DNA from 4 places in the Mesorhizobium sp. 2RAF21 genome. Region 3 is predicted to be linked to each of the others. Evidence: predicted binding sites of a transcription regulator. Region 3 holds the regulator's gene; each other region holds the start of a gene.
What was found. The regulator PhoB, encoded in region 3, activates phosphate uptake and scavenging genes when phosphate is short. The targets are predictions, from matches to a motif close to TGTCATNNANCTGTCAT.
Positions count from the first base shown of each region.

Region 1: a site for PhoB is predicted at 1,087-1,103, ahead of AB4136_RS05865 (putative 2-aminoethylphosphonate ABC transporter substrate-binding protein). Genes of this name have one in related genera too.
Region 2: a site for PhoB is predicted at 1,047-1,063, ahead of ppk2 (polyphosphate kinase 2). Genes of this name have one in related genera too.
Region 4: a site for PhoB is predicted at 920-936, ahead of AB4136_RS18205 (LTA synthase family protein). Genes of this name have one in related genera too.

Region 1 covers NZ_JBFRGM010000003.1:140,642-142,843, forward strand. The annotation lists gene AB4136_RS05860 (TIGR03364 family FAD-dependent oxidoreductase) at 1-1,014, shown strand, start outside; gene AB4136_RS05865 (putative 2-aminoethylphosphonate ABC transporter substrate-binding protein) at 1,275-2,202, shown strand, end outside.
Region 2 covers NZ_JBFRGM010000004.1:349,671-351,872, forward strand. The annotation lists gene AB4136_RS09065 (glycosyl transferase family 90) at 22-993, shown strand; gene ppk2 (polyphosphate kinase 2) at 1,111-2,031, shown strand; gene AB4136_RS09075 (alpha/beta hydrolase) at 2,038-2,202, opposite strand, start outside.
Region 3 covers NZ_JBFRGM010000013.1:73,142-75,343, forward strand. The annotation lists gene AB4136_RS21610 (ROK family protein) at 1-971, shown strand, start outside; gene phoB (phosphate regulon transcriptional regulator PhoB) at 974-1,663, opposite strand; gene phoU (phosphate signaling complex protein PhoU) at 1,682-2,202, opposite strand, start outside.
Region 4 covers NZ_JBFRGM010000010.1:206,829-209,030, forward strand. The annotation lists gene AB4136_RS18205 (LTA synthase family protein) at 1-863, opposite strand, end outside; gene fabD (ACP S-malonyltransferase) at 1,137-2,078, shown strand; gene fabG (3-oxoacyl-[acyl-carrier-protein] reductase) at 2,131-2,202, shown strand, end outside.

The sequences.
Region 1 (2,202 bases), on a different contig from region 3:
GCCCAAGCCAACGGCGCCTCGATCCGCAACTTCGGGCTGGTTGTGGTCAGCGGGCAGGAGCCCGGCATTTCACGCGCGCGCGCTGAACGAACTCGTGCCATCTGGCTCGATCTTGCCGGCGAGGCCGGCCTCGACGTCCTGCATCGCGGCAAGCTGGTCGTCGCCCGCCGGGCCGAGGCGCTTTCCGTGCTGGAGGCCTTCGCGGCAACAGCGGACGGTGCCGAATGCGAGCTTCTGACGCCGGCGGACGTCATCGCCCGGCTGCCTGCCTTGCGTGGCGCGGAGATCGCCGGCGGCCTTTACAGCCCGCATGAATTGCGCGTGGAGTCGCGCGATGTGTTGCCAAAACTGACCGCGTTCCTGGCCGGGCAACTCGGTGTCGAATTCCGCTTCGGCGTAGCCGTGACCGCGATCGAGCCCGGCGCGGTGGTGACAAGTGCCGGACTTGTTCACGCTGCCAGGGTGGTGGTGTGTCCCGGTGACGATCTGATCAGCCTCTATCCGGAGCGCATCGGGCAATATGGCGTGCGCCGCTGCAAGCTGCAGATGCTGCGCCTGGCCAATCCCGGCTTCCAGCTCGGCGCGGCTCTGGTCTCCGATCTCAGCCTGTTGCGTTATGAAGGCTATGCGGCGCTGCCGGAGGCGGCAGCCCTCCGGCGCCGGCTGGAAAACGAGCAGGCCGGGGAGCTCGCCAACGGCGTCCATCTGATCGTCACCCAGAGCGCCGATGGCTCGCTGGTCATCGGCGATTCCCATCACTATGGCGCCACGCCCGACCCCTTCGGGTCGGAAGAGGTCGACCGGTTGATCCTCCGCGAATTCGCCAGGCTGCTTCCGCAGGTGCAGCCGGCGGTGACCGCACGCTGGACCGGAACCTACTCTTCCGCCAGCCACGCGGCGTTTCGCGATGCGCCGCATGAGGATGTCAGGCTGGTGATGGTTACCAGCGGCACCGGCGCCAGTACGGGCTTTGCCCTTGGCGAGGAGACCGTCGCCGAGCTCTTCGGCTTCTGATCGATTTTCAAGCGGTCTTTGAGCCGAAAAAAGCAGGAACGGCAGCCGGTTTCGACGTGCTCACGGCCGTCCATGACAACCCTGTGACAAACATCAGTCCAGCCTATTGTTTCATAGAATAAATAGATTTCACTTATCGTAATCCCTTCATCTAGAGTGGCTCATGGACGTCGTGTGCCGGCATTCTCTGGGCCGGCACAGCCGCAGGATCGGCGTCCCAATGCATCGAAGAATGTGCCACCAGACGGGGAATCCAAGCCATGAAATCTCGTATTGCATCCGTGCTTGCAGCGCTTGCTGCGACCTTTGCCGCCTCGACGGCGATCGCCGAAACCAATCTGACGGTCTATACCGCGATCGAGGCCGTCGACCTCGATCGCTACAAGGCGACTTTCGAAAAGGCCTATCCGGACATCAAGATCAATTGGGTGCGTGACTCCACCGGCGTCATGACCGCCAAGCTGCTTGCCGAGAAGGACAATCCGCAGGCCGACGTCGTCTGGGGGCTGGCGGCAACGTCGCTGCTGTTGCTGAAAAGCGAAGGCATGCTGGAAGCCTATGCGCCTGCCGGCGTCGACAAACTCGACAAGCGCTTCGTCGACAACAGCAATCCACCGTCGTGGACAGGCATGGACGCCTATGTCGCCGCCATCTGCTTCAACACCCTCGAGGCGAAGAAGCTCGGCATTGCCGCGCCGAAAAGCTGGAAGGATCTGACCAAGCCCGAATACAAGGGCCATGTCGTGATGCCGAACCCGAATTCCTCGGGCACCGGTTTCCTCGACGTCTCGGCCTGGCTGCAGATGTTCGGCGAGAAGGACGCCTGGGCCTTCATGGACGGCCTGCACCAGAACATTTCCGCTTACACGCATTCAGGGTCCAAGCCGTGCAAGATGGCCGGCGCCGGCGAGACAGCTATCGGCGTTTCGTTTGAGTTCCCGGGCGCGAAGGCCAAATCCGCGGGCGCGCCGCTCGACATCATCTTCCCGGAAGAAGGTTCAGGCTGGGAGGCTGAAGCCACTGCCATCGTCGCGGGCACTGCCAAGCTCGACGCGGCCAAGAAACTGGTCGACTTCTCGGTCTCGAAAGAGGCCAATGAGATGTACAACGAAGGTTATGCCGTTCTCGCCTATCCCGGCATCGCCAAGCCGGTGGAGCATCTGCCCGCCAATGTCGCCGACCACATGA
Region 2 (2,202 bases), on a different contig from region 3:
GCCGCTTGCATTGGAATATCGATGGGTAATCTTCGTCGTCGGGCAGGGAAAGTCTTCTACTATGCTCGTAATATTGTTCGCGACAGTGCGCCGCCAGCGCTGTTTCGCCGCCGGCTCGACAAGTGGCTGGCGCGAGCGGTTCGCTCCGGACCTTCGATCGTCGAGCGGCTGAACTACTACAACAAGCTGCAAGACCGTTTCACACCGAGCGCGGCTGCGGTATCGGTGGCAACGTTGCCGTTCCGCCCGACGATGTACTATTACGACCTCAAGGAATTCGCGCGTTACTTCGATGGCGCGCTGCGGCTGGATGTCGAATATGGCGACGTGCGTGGCCTGCCGCCGGTGCCTACCATCGTCAAGAACCGGCCGGTCGGCGCCGACAACGCCAATGCCGTCCTGTTCAAGCTGGACAAGCTCCGCCATTTCCAGATGCCGGCGGACCCGCTGCGGTTCGCGGACAAGCAGCCCCGGGTCGTGTGGCGGGGCGATCTCAACAACCCGATCCGCCTGACCTTCCTGGACGCCGCCCAGGGGCTGCCCTTCTGCGATGTAGGCTCGCCGGCCACCCACGCGCCGGAGCGCCACCGCAGGCCGTTCATGAGCGTCGAGGAGCAGAAGCGCTACCGCTACATCGTCTCGCTCGAAGGCTATGACGTGGCGACGAACCTGAAATGGATTATGAGTTCGAATTCGCTGTGCCTGATGCTGAAGCCGACGAACGAGATCTGGTTCTGCGAGGGGCATCTGAAGCCCGACGTCCATTATGTCGAGCTCGCGCCGGATTTTTCGGACCTTTCCGACAAGATCGCTTTCTTCGAGCGTCATCCCGAACAGGCCGAACGCATCATTGGCAATGCCCAGGCCTATTGCCGCCAGTTCCAGAACGGACCGACCGAGACGGCGCTGTCCTTCCTCGTGCTCTACAAATATTTCGTGCTGAGCGGCCAGATCGAGCCCGACGACAAGATCTGGCGCTTCATATCCGCTTGAGGCGGTGAATACGGGGCTTCTTCCTCAGAACGACTTCGTTGCTCCGAATACCCTGAAATAAAACCGTCATTGCGGGCGGATATTGGTCGGCTCACGGCGCCAACGCGGAGCGACATGATGACCGAACTGGAACGCAATTCTCCCGCAACAGACTGGCTTGAGGCGGAACTCGCCGACACGCTCGACGAAGACTATGAGCTGGAGCTGTCGGAACCGGCGCTTTCGGAGGAAATCGCCAAGATCTACAAGCGGTCGCACCCGCCATCCGTCGACCGCATGACCTATTTCCGCGAACTGCTCAGGCTGCAGTCGGAACTGATCAAGCTGCAATCCTGGGTCGCCCACACCAAGGCGAAGGTGGTGGTGTTGTTCGAGGGGCGCGATTCCGCCGGCAAGGGCGGCGTCATCAAGCGCATCACCCAGCGTCTCAACCCGCGCATCTGCCGCGTGGTGGCGCTGCCGGCGCCGACCGAGCGCGAGCGCTCGCAATGGTATTTCCAGCGCTACGTGCCGCATCTGCCGGCCGGTGGCGAGATCGTGCTGTTCGACCGCTCCTGGTACAACCGCTCCGGCGTCGAGCGGGTGATGGGTTTCGCCACGCCCGGGCAGGTCGAGGAATTCTTCCACGATGTGCCGGAGTTCGAGCGCATGCTGGTGCGTTCCGGCATCACGCTGATCAAATACTGGTTCTCGATCACCGACGAGGAGCAGCAGATGCGCTTCCTCATGCGCATCCACGATCCGATGAAGCAGTGGAAGCTGTCGCCGATGGACCTGCAGTCGCGCGTGCGCTGGGAGCAGTACACCAAGGCCAAGGAAGAGATGCTGCTGCGCACCAACATCAAGGAAGCGCCGTGGTTCATCGTCGAAGGCAACGACAAGAAGCGGGCACGCCTCAACTGCATCGACCATCTTCTGCAGCAGGTGCCCTACGAGGCCGTGCCACACGACGACATCACGCTGCCGGAGCGCGTCTTCAACCCGCAATATGAGCGCGCGGTGCTGCCGCCGGAACTGCACGTGCCGCAGAAATACTGATCGGGATCAGCCGGCCGGGCGCTGGGAGACGAAATAGGCCTTCAGCGCGTCGATCTTCTCAGCCGTCCAGCCGGGCGGCTGGGAAACCGCCACCCAGGCATCGATATAGTGTTCCGGGGCATAGACGTGGCCATGCCCCATCGGCGCGGTGGTGCCGAGCCCGATGTCCAC
Region 3 (2,202 bases):
TCTTGACCGCGACGGTCACCGACTATGCCGGGCGCGTTTTGGCCCAGGATGCCCGCAGGCTGGACACCCTGACCCTGCCGCGGGAAGCCCTGATCGAGGAATGTGTCACGATCGTGCGGCAGCGCCTCGAAGACGAAACCACGATTGGGCGACGCGTGCTGCGTATTGCCTTCGCTGTCCAGGGCACTGCCGATTCCCATGCGCGTGCCATGCTTTGGACGCCAATAACGCCTCACGGCAATATTCCGTTCGCAGATATCCTCGAAGAGGCGTTCGGCATTCCTGTCATCGTCGAGAACGACTGCAACATGATGGCCGTTGCGTTGCGCTGGCGCGGTACCGACCGTTATCGTGACGACTTCATCGCCGTCCTGCTCTCGCACGGTATCGGCATGGGTATCGTGCTCAACGGCGAATTGTTCATCGGCACACATTCGTCCGGCGGCGAGTTCGGCCACATGATCCATCGCCCGAAAGGCGCGCTGTGCCGCTGCGGCCGGCACGGCTGCGTCGAGGCCTATGCCGGTAACTATGCGATCTGGCGAAGCGCCAATGGCATCGACGAAAACGCGGAACCGGCTGCCGACATCCCTGATAACGAGATGCAGGCGCTAGCTGATAAGGCACGCATGACAGCAGGCCCCGAACGCGACGCCTATCGATGCGCCGGTGAGGCGCTGGGCTACGGTCTGGGGTCCCTGTTTGCCGTCATCGACCCCGCCCCGGTGACGTTCGTCGGTATCGGCGCGACGGCCTTCGACCTGATCGAGCCGGCACTGCGGGAAGCGATTGCCCAGACCGCCGGCGGCCAGCATTCCGCTTCGATTTCCTTCGACACGGAGCCGAACGAGCAAATGCTGATCCGGGAAGGGTGCGCCATGCGCGCACTGACCTTCATCGACCAGGAAATCTTCGCACTGGGCGGTCCGATGGCAACCATGCCCCCGCCGCCACAAGGCGGCGAAGGCTAGGCTCAGTCCTCGCGGATAGCGTAACCGGATCCGCGGATGGTGCGGATGACATCCGGCATGCGACCGTTGTTGACCGCCTTGCGCAGCCGCCCGACATGCACATCCACCGTGCGTTCGTCGATGTAGATGGTCTCGCCCCACACATTGTCGAGCAACTGGCTGCGCGAGAAAACGCGACCGGGATGGCGCATCATGAATTCCAGCAGGCGGAATTCCGTCGGCCCGAGCCGGATTTCACTCTTCTTGCGGTAAACCCGGTGCGACTCGCGGTCGAGCACGATGTCGCCCACCTTGAGCACCGAGGATAGCACCTCAGGCTTGGCCCGGCGCAGCAACGCCTTCACCCGCGCCATGAACTCCGGCATCGAGAACGGCTTGACCAGATAATCGTCCGCTCCCGTGGAAAGCCCACGCACACGGTCGCTTTCCTCGCCTCGCGCCGTCAGCATGATGATCGGCAGACGTTCGGTTTCGGGGCGCATCCTGAGCCGACGACACAATTCGATACCGGATACGGCCGGAACCATCCAATCGAGCACCAGAAGATCTGGAACATTCTCTTGGAGCCGGATTTCCGCCTCGTCGCCTCTCGCCACCACCTCGACCTGGTAGCCCTCGGATTCCAGATTGTAGCGGAGGAGAACGCCCAACGGCTCCTCGTCCTCCACCACCATGACACGCGGCGCGATCATCTTGCCGTCGTCCTTTTGCTACGCGGCCGGGACGGCTGCGGCCGTCTCGTCGAACTTCGGCCGATTGGGCGGCAACTGCTCGCCCGTCAGCACGTAGTAGGCATTTTCGGCGATATTGGTGACGTGATCGCCGATGCGTTCCAGATTCTTGGCGCAGAACAGCAAATGCGTACACGGCGTGATGTTGCGCGGATCTTCCATCATGTAGGTCAGCAATTCGCGGAAGACGGAAGTGTATTTTACGTCGATCCGTTCATCGTCGGCCCTCAGCTGAGCAAGCCCCTGCGGATCAGCCGCCGCATATTTCTCGATCACCCCGTCGACCTGGACGAGTACGAGCTGCGCCATGGCATCGATGGAATGCGAAAATTCGCGCGGCGTCCCGCTCTGCCCGACCGCGCCAACCCGCTTGGCGATGTTCTTGGCAAGGTCGCCGATGCGTTCGAAATCGCCCGCCATGCGGATGGCGCCGATGACGGCACGAAGGTCCTGCGCCATCGGCTGCCGCTTGGCGATCAGCGTGATCGCACGGTTGTCCA
Region 4 (2,202 bases), on a different contig from region 3:
GGGATGGGGTCAGGCGTGACGGAGACGTTCGGCAGCGTCATCGGATCCCAGAAGGATTCGCTCATCACCATGATGATGTCGGGCTTGTCCTCGGGCACAACCGCGCCCACCTCGGGTCTGGCGATCGTCTCGATTGCCTTGTCTGAATAGCCCAGGGGAGCCACGACATGGGCCATAGGCACGTTGAGTGCGAAGGCCAGCGCGAAGCCGTTCGAATTGTAGTTTTCCTTCTGGTCCCACATCATCGGGATGATCTGCAGACGATCGCGCGTCCACGAGAAAGCGGCGTAGTCCATGATCGAAACGAAGAACGCCAACAGGGGAATAGCCACGGTGAGGCGGGCGAGACGGGCCTTGTAGCGCAATGTCGAGGTGCGGCGGCGCCAGCCGAGCCACAATGCGATGAGCAAGGCAATCGTCGCCAGGATGCCTGCGCCGAGCGCAACGCCTGTCCAAGGGCGTTCGCGCACCAGGAGCGGCATCAGTTCCACAATCTGCCGCGCGTAAAGAAAGTCCGTGGGATAGAGCGGATCGCCGAGATAGCGCGATTTCTGGTGGCCGATGAAAGCGAGCGCCAGCGTCACCGGCGCGAAGATCATCACGCCCTGGTAATTGCGTCCAAGCAGGGCATCGAGGCCGATGAGGATGAGGGTGAACAGAACGACCGTCGTCCAGCCGGGCTTGAATGGCTGCACGAAGAAGCCGAGTGTGCTGACGATGTCGCCGCGGAAGATGAGCTCAATGGCGAAAACCAGCACGGCCGACGCCACCAGGGTGACCAGGCAATACCGCATGGCACGCCTTTCTTCTCCCGGCTCGAAGCCGGGGAAGGCGCTGTCATACTTATGCTTCGGCGCAGTCATACCGCTCCCCGACAAACCTTTCGCCAATTCGTAGATCCCCACCTGCATTATGAATGCGTCATCAAACTGTCATTCAAATGTCACGGAAAGCTAGCGCCTGTGGCAAAATTTAGAAGAGCCAGCAAACGAATCGTGTTCGGTTTTTATCATGATTGATCGCTGCAAAACTGGCTGGCGCCGCTCCGCGTGTCTCGCCCGGCGGGCACGCTGGGCTCTTGACTTGTGGGCTGGGCTTGCGCACAGGCAGGCGTGATTAACCAGTTGGAGCTCTCTATGGCGGTGGCATTCACCTTTCCGGGGCAGGGCAGCCAGGCGGTCGGCATGGGCAAGGACCTTGCCGATGCATTCCCCGAAGCCCGGCGCGTCTTCGAAGAGGTCGATGAGGCCCTCGGTGAAAAACTGTCCTCCCTGATCTGGGAAGGACCCGAGGAGACACTGACTTTGACGGCCAATGCCCAGCCGGCCCTGATGGCCGTATCGCTTGCTGCCGTGCGCGCGCTGGAAGCCCGTGGCTTTTCGCTGAAAGATAAGGTCGCCTATGTCGCGGGTCATTCGCTGGGCGAATATTCCGCACTCGCCGCCGCTGGCTTTGTCTCTGTAGCCGATGCCGCCCGCCTGCTGCGCATTCGCGGCAACGCGATGCAGTCGGCCGTTCCGGTGGGCGAGGGCGCCATGGCTGCCATCATCGGCCTTGAACAGCCCGATGTCGAAGCTGCCTGTGCCGAGGCTGCAAAAGGATCGGTATGCCAGGTGGCGAACGACAATGGCGGCGGCCAGCTGGTGATTTCCGGCGCCAAGGCGGCAGTGGAACTGGCGGCCAGGCTTTGCACGGAAAAGGGCGCCAAGCGCGCGCTGATGCTCCAGGTGTCGGCTCCTTTCCATTCCGCGTTGATGGCACCTGCCGCCGAAGCCATGCGCGTGGCGCTGGCGGGAGTGGCAAAGAACGCCCCGGTCGTTCCCGTTGTCTCCAACGTCTCGGTGTCGCCGACGACGGACCCGGATACGATCGCCGCCCGTCTGGTCGAGCAGGTCACCGGCCGGGTGCGCTGGCGCGAAACGGTCGAATGGTTCGGCGCCAATGGCGTGACCACGCTTTATGAAGTTGGTGCCGGCAAGGTATTGTCCGGTCTGGCGCGGCGCATCAATCGCGATATCGCGACCGTTTCCGTTGGAACTCCGGCCGATATCGATGCCGCGCTCGCGGCGCTAGCTTAGAAAGCCTGATGACCCCACCCATATTAAGGGTGCGCTTGAGAGGGGACGAAACATGTTCGATCTGACTGGCCGCAAGGCGCTCGTCACCGGAGCCACAGGTGGCATTGGCGAGGCCATTGCGCGC